Variovorax sp. PBL-E5: one gene and its partner. The protein of the gene in region 1 interacts with the protein of each later gene in a pairwise test. Links are inferred from orthologs where the notes say so. Each region holds a gene or a part of one and is shown in the gene's direction. Other genes may lie near its edges. The genes, in order: WDLP6_RS16860 and WDLP6_RS24630.

Region 1 (3,185 bases):
TGTCCAGGATGTGGTCGGCCGCCGCCACCACCGGGCGCAGTTCGCGGGCGCGACGCAGTTCGGGGCTGTCTTCGGTGCCGCCCAGCAGTTCGTCGGACCAGATGCGGTTCAGGTTGTGGACGATCTGGCGATTGTCGAAGGGCTTCTCGGAGTCGAAGGCCTCGTAGGCCTCCACGTGGGCGAAGCTCACCGTCAGCGTGCCGATCTTCGGCCGCACGCCGGCGTCGAGCAGGTGGGTCGCGGCCACCATGCCGCAGATCTCGTTGCCGTGCGTCAGCGCGTTGATCAGCACGTGCGGCCCGGGCCGGCCGGACGCGAAGCGATGGACGTAGTCGATGCCGGTGTTGCCCTGGCGATAGGCGGAGATATCGCGCGGGAGAACCTCGAAGGCGGGAGAACTCTGGGTCATGGGGTGCTTCTTCTCGGGAGCTGTTTCGAAAGACGGGTTCCCCGAGTTTCCTACACTCGCCCGTTCGGCAAGCCCCCATTTGCCTCGTAGACTCCCGCGTCGCCCGCACAACCATTCCAACGCCACGTCCTCATGCCCCTGACCGCTGACATGCGACGGTCGATCGACCAGATTCGCGACTACCTCTTCGGTGGCGGGTACCCCGACCCGATGAGCAACGCGGAACAGCTGTCGTTCCTGTTCTTCTTCTACCTTTTCGAGAGCATCGACGACGAGAACCAGCAGCGGGCCGCGATGCTGAACCAGCCTTGCACCAGCCTCTTCAGCGGCGACTGGACCTTGCGCAATCCGGCGACGAGCGTGATGGCCTCGTCGGTGCGCGAAGGCAGCCTGACCGCGACCGTGCTGCAGACCGGCACGCCGACCGTCCCGCGCAGCCTCTTTCGCTGGTCGGTCTGGGCGGCCGATCTGTCGGGCGACGCCCTGGTGCATTTCGTGCGCGACGAGGTGTTCCCCTTCTTCACCGAGATCGGCGAGGCGGGCGCGCACAACTTCATGCGCGGCGCGCGCCTGGGCATCAGCGAGCCGACGGTGCTGGCCCAGGTGATCAGCCTGGTGGATGGCCTGGGGCTGGACCAGGCCGACTCCGACACCAAGGGCGACCTGTTCGAGCATGTGCTGCGCCAGATCAAGCAGGCCGGCGAGCTCGGCCAGTTCCGCACACCGCGCCACATCATCCGCAGCATCGTCGAGATGATCGATCCGCAGGTCGGCGAGACCCTCTACGATCCGGCCGCCGGCACCGCAGGCTTCCTGGTCGCGGCCTACAACCACATCCGGCTCGCCCACTCCTCGCCCGAGGCGATCGTGGAAACCGAAGTCGAAGGCAAGCTCCAGCGGCGCGGGCTGGGCGACCGGCTGCAGCCCGATGCGCTGCGCGCCTTGCAGGGCACCACCTTCTTCGGCAACGACGTCGATCCGAAGATGGTGCGCCTGGCGACCATGAACCTCGCGCTGCGCGGCCTGCCGAACGTGCGCATCCTGCAGCGCAATGTGCTGACGACCGCGATCGACGAGGAGCGCCGGGCCGAACTGGGCTTGCCGGCCGAGGGCTTCCACGTCGTGCTGGCCAATCCGCCCTTCTCGGGCCGTGTCGACAAGGACCGCATCGTCGAGGAGGTCAGGATCGGCACCACCAGCAGCACCGAACTGCTGTTCCTCAAGTACATGCTCGACAGCCTGCGCCCCGATGGCCGGGCCGCGGTGATCGTGCCCGAGGGCGTGCTCTTCGGCTCGACCGCGGCCCACAAGACGCTGCGCCGCCAGCTGGTCGAGGACAACCGGGTCGACGCGGTGCTGAGTCTTCCGGGCGGCGTGTTCCAGCCCTACTCGGGCGTGAAGACCTCGGTGCTGTTCTTCCGCAAGGGAAGCCGCACGCGGCACGTGCTGTTTCTGCACACCGACGATGACGGCTACGAACTCGACGCCAACCACGACACGCCGATCGCGGCCGACGACCTGCCGCATCTCTCGAACGTCTACGCCCGGCGCGAAGAGGCATGGACCCGCTGGGAGGCGCGCGAACCCGCCGCGGAATGGGACGAGAAGTGGTGGTTCGCGGACGCGGCCGCGCTCGGCGACAACGACTACAACCTCTCTGCCGGCCGCTACCGTCCGATGAGCGAGGCGCAGGCCGAGCACCAGAGCCCGCGCGAACTGCTGGACGAACTCTCGGCGCTCGAGGACGAGATCGCCAAGGAACTGGAGACCCTGAGGATCGCGATGCAGGAGTTCGGGCCATGAGCACGCCGGGCCGCCCCAAGAGCGAATACCGGAGCGCGCAGCGCGAAGGTACGCCAGTGAGCACGCCATGGGTCGCGCTGCGCGATGTCGTCGAGCCCAGGCCCGGAACCCTGAACCCGGCCGCATGGCCAGACGATCCGTTCATCTATGTCGACGTGGCCGGCGTCTGCAACAAGCAGAAGGCCATCACCGGTGCGCGCACGCTGAAGGGCGCCGAGGCACCGAGCCGCGCACGCAGGCAGATCCGCCACGGCGACGTGCTGGTGTCGACGGTCCGCCCGAATCTCAATGCCGTGGCGCTGGTGCCGGAATCGCTCGACGGCGAGGTGGCGAGCACCGCGTTCTGCGTGCTGCGCGCAACGCCGGCCGTGCTGCCGCAATACCTGTACTTCTTCGTGCGCTCGCGGCTGTTCGTCAGTCGCCTGTGCAAGCTGGTGGCGGGCGCGCTGTATCCGGCCGTGACGGATGCCCAGGTGCTCGCGCAGACGCTGCCCTTGCCCGACCTGCAGCAGCAGCGCCGCATCGTCGATCTGCTCTCGTGCGCCCAGAGCGTCCTGCGCTTGCGGCGCGACATCCAGAAGAACACGGCGCGGATGATTCCGGCCCTCTTCAACGACATGTTCGGCAACTCGATGACCAACCCGAAGGGCTGGCCCGTGGTGCCGCTGGGAAGCCTGCTCCGGGAGAGTCCGCAGAACGGGCTCTACAAGCACAAGTCGGCCTACGGCTCGGGCACGCCGATCCTGCGCATCGATGCCTTCTACGACGGCGAGATCTGCGACCTGACGGCGCTCAAGCGGCTGCGGCTGGACGACGACGAGGCCCTGCGCTTCGCGCTCGCGCCGGGCGACATCGTGATCAACCGCGTCAACAGCCCGGAGTACCTGGGCAAGAGCACGCTCATCCCGGCGCTGGCCGAGACCACGGTGTTCGAGTCGAACATGATGCGGCTCAGGCTGGACACCGCGCAGAT
Region 2 (3,061 bases), 1.6 Mb from region 1 along the record:
ACTTCGGCTTTGCGATGTCGAGCAACCGCGCGCTGCGCGTGGAAACGCCCGAACAATCGAAGGCCATGTTGCTGGGCGTGCTTGACAACCAGGCCGGTCCCGCGCGGGACATCGTGGTGCTCAATGCGGGCGCGGCGCTCTACGCAGCGGATCTGGCCGATTCGATCGCCGCCGGCGTGGCGCAAGCCAACGCCGCGCTGGCCTCGGGGGCGGCCAAGGCCAAGCTGGGCGAGTTGGTCCGGGCGACCTCGGCGGCCTAGGAGGAACTGCGAATGTCGGACATCCTCCAGAAGATCGTTGCCGTCAAGCGCGAAGAGATCGCGGCGGCGCGGAAGAGAAGCTCGCTCGAAGCGGTGCGCTTCGACGCCGAAAGCCGCGTGCTCACGCGCGATTTCACCGGTGCCCTGCGCGCGAAGATCGCCGCCGGTGCCGCCGCGGTGATCGCCGAAGTCAAGAAAGCCAGCCCGAGCAAGGGCGTGTTGCGCGAGGATTTCATCCCGGCGGACATCGCCCAGAGCTATGCCGAGGGCGATGGCAAGGTGAGTGCCGCCTGCCTGTCGGTGCTGACCGACCGGCAGTTCTTCCAGGGCAGCGTCGACTACCTCAAGCAGGCGCGCGCCTCCTGCGACCTGCCGGTGCTGCGCAAGGATTTCATCGTCGATGCCTACCAGGTCTACGAATCGCGCGCGATGGGCGCCGACGCGGTCCTGCTGATCGCGGCCTGCCTGGACGACGCGCAGATGCGCGACTTCGAGGCGATCGCCGCCGGGCTTGGCATGGCGGTGCTGGTCGAGGTGCACGACGGCGCCGAGCTCGATCGCGCGCTGAAGCTCAGGACGCCGCTGATCGGCATCAACAACCGCGACCTGCGCAGTTTCGAGGTCTCGGTGCAGACCACGATCGACCTGCTGGCGCGGGTGCCGGCCGATCGCCTGACGGTGACCGAATCGGGCATCACGACGCGCGACGACGTCGCGAAGCTGCGCGCGGCCGGTGTCCAGGCCTTCCTGGTCGGCGAGGCCTTCATGCGGGCCGACGAACCCGGCGAGGCGCTCGCTGCATTGTTCCAATGAGCGCCGGCAGGCCGCCCGAAGGAGGTCATCTGATGAATGCACCGACACAGCTGACGAGCAGCGATCCTGCCGACTGGCCGGTGGCGCCAGGCTGGAAGCCGCTGGTCGACGATTTCTTTGCCGGGGCGGCCGGCCAGCGGCTGCTGGGCTTTCTGCGTGAGCGGCTGGACCAGGGCGCCGTGATCTTCCCGCCGCAGCCGCTGCGGGCGCTGGAGCTGACGCCGCCCGAACAGGTGCGCGTCGTGATCCTGGGCCAGGACCCGTACCACGGTCGCGGGCAGGCCGAAGGGCTGGCGTTCTCGGTGGCGCCCGGCGTCGCGCTGCCGCCGTCGCTGCGCAACATCTTCAAGGAGTTGCAGCGCGACCTCGGCACGTCGCCGCCCCGGTTTCCGGACCCGGGCGGCAGCCTGGTGAAGTGGGCGACGCACGGCGTGCTGCTGCTGAACACCTGCCTGACGGTGGAGGAGGGCCAGCCGGCCAGCCACGCAGGACGCGGCTGGGAGGTGCTGACCGACGCGGTGATCCGGCACGTGGCGCAAGGGGAGCGGGCCGTTGTTTTCATGTTGTGGGGCTCGCATGCGCAGAGCAAGCGGGCGCTGATCGATGCCGGCCGCCACAAGGTCCTGACGGCGAACCATCCCTCGCCGCTCTCGGCCCTGCGGCCGCCGGTGCCCTTCATCGGTTGCGGGCATTTCGGGCAGGCGCGGGCCTGGCGCGAGCGCGGCTGAGCGCCCTGCGAAAATCCGGGGTGCTGTCATCGACCTGCCCACCCAACCGTGCTATATTCCGAGGTTCGCCGGAGAGGTGGCCGAGTGGTTAATGGCAGCAGACTGTAAATCTGCCCTCTTACGAGTACGCTGGTTCGAATCCAGCCCTCTCCACCAGCGATGAATGGATTTTGCTGAGCGCTTGAAGATCGTGCTTCGGTGTCCTTGGGTGCACCGCGACGCGGGAGTAGTTCAATGGTAGAACCCTAGCCTTCCAAGCTAATGACGCGGGTTCGATTCCCGTCTCCCGCTCCAGAAGTCCGTTCAACGCTAGGCGCAAGTTTGTTTTGCCCTTTTGGCTCAGTGGTAGAGCACTCCCTTGGTAAGGGAGAGGTCGCGGGTCCGATTCCCGCAAAGGGCACCAGTTTTGGGGTTGCAGCCGCCGGCTGCAACCCCATATCAGTGTGTTGATCTAGTTATTTTTCGGAGTCGAGAAAATGGCAAAAGGAAAATTCACCCGCACGAAGCCGCACGTGAACGTGGGCACGATCGGTCACGTTGACCATGGCAAGACGACGCTGACGGCGGCCATTGCGACCGTGCTGTCTGCCAAGTTCGGCGGCGAAGCCAAGGCCTACGACCAGATCGACGCGGCGCCCGAAGAAAAGGCGCGCGGCATCACCATCAACACCGCCCACGTCGAATACGAAACGGCCAACCGCCACTACGCGCACGTCGACTGCCCGGGCCACGCCGACTACGTCAAGAACATGATCACCGGTGCCGCCCAGATGGACGGCGCCATCCTGGTGTGCTCGGCCGCCGACGGCCCCATGCCCCAGACCCGCGAGCACATCCTGCTGGCGCGCCAGGTCGGTGTCGGCTACATCATCGTCTTCCTGAACAAGTGCGACATGGTCGACGACGCCGAACTGCTCGAGCTCGTCGAAATGGAAGTGCGCGAGCTGCTCGACAAGTACGAATTCCCCGGCGACGACACCCCCATCATCCACGGCTCGGCCAAGCTCGCCCTCGAAGGCGACAAGGGCAAGCTCGGTGAAGAAGCCATCATGAAGCTGGCCGACGCCCTCGACAGCTACATCCCCACGCCCGAGCGCGCGGTCGACGGCACCTTCCTGATGCCCGTCGAAGACGTCTTCTCCATCTCCGGGCGCGGCACCGTGGTGACTGGCGCCGTCGAGCGCGGCGTCATCAAGGTCGGCGAGGAAATCGAGATCGTGGGCATCCGCCCGACCGTCAAGACCACCTGCACCGGCGTCG

What was found.
Region 2: the proteins of WDLP6_RS16860 (region 1) and WDLP6_RS24630 interact in binary tests that used the Escherichia coli proteins (3 or more experiments, as listed by UniProt). The link is inferred for Variovorax sp. PBL-E5 from one-to-one orthologs.

What each region holds. Positions count from the first base shown.
Region 1 is NZ_LR594671.1:3,474,995-3,478,179, forward strand. What follows is about bases 6-2,876. They hold WDLP6_RS16860 (HsdM family class I SAM-dependent methyltransferase), read left to right. Parts: upstream 6-541; coding sequence 542-2,212; downstream 2,213-2,876. Other genes in these bases: WDLP6_RS16855 (succinylglutamate desuccinylase/aspartoacylase domain-containing protein), read right to left, coding at 6-409; WDLP6_RS16865 (restriction endonuclease subunit S), read left to right, coding at 2,209-2,876. Outside these bases: more of WDLP6_RS16855, read right to left, coding at 1-5; more of WDLP6_RS16865, read left to right, coding at 2,877-3,185. UniProt on the Escherichia coli protein: The subtype gamma methyltransferase (M) subunit of a type I restriction enzyme. The M and S subunits together form a methyltransferase (MTase) that methylates A-2 on the top and A-3 on the bottom strand of the sequence 5'-AACN(6)GTGC-3'.
Region 2 is NZ_LR594671.1:5,045,402-5,048,462, reverse strand. The notes cover bases 207-2,953. They hold WDLP6_RS24630 (uracil-DNA glycosylase), read left to right. Parts: upstream 207-1,105; coding sequence 1,106-1,801; downstream 1,802-2,953. Other genes in these bases: tuf (elongation factor Tu), read left to right, coding at 2,278-2,953; trpC (indole-3-glycerol phosphate synthase TrpC), read left to right, coding at 273-1,073; trpD (anthranilate phosphoribosyltransferase), read left to right, coding at 207-260. Also shown: more of trpD, read left to right, coding at 1-206; more of tuf, read left to right, coding at 2,954-3,061. UniProt on the Escherichia coli protein: Excises uracil residues from the DNA which can arise as a result of misincorporation of dUMP residues by DNA polymerase or due to deamination of cytosine.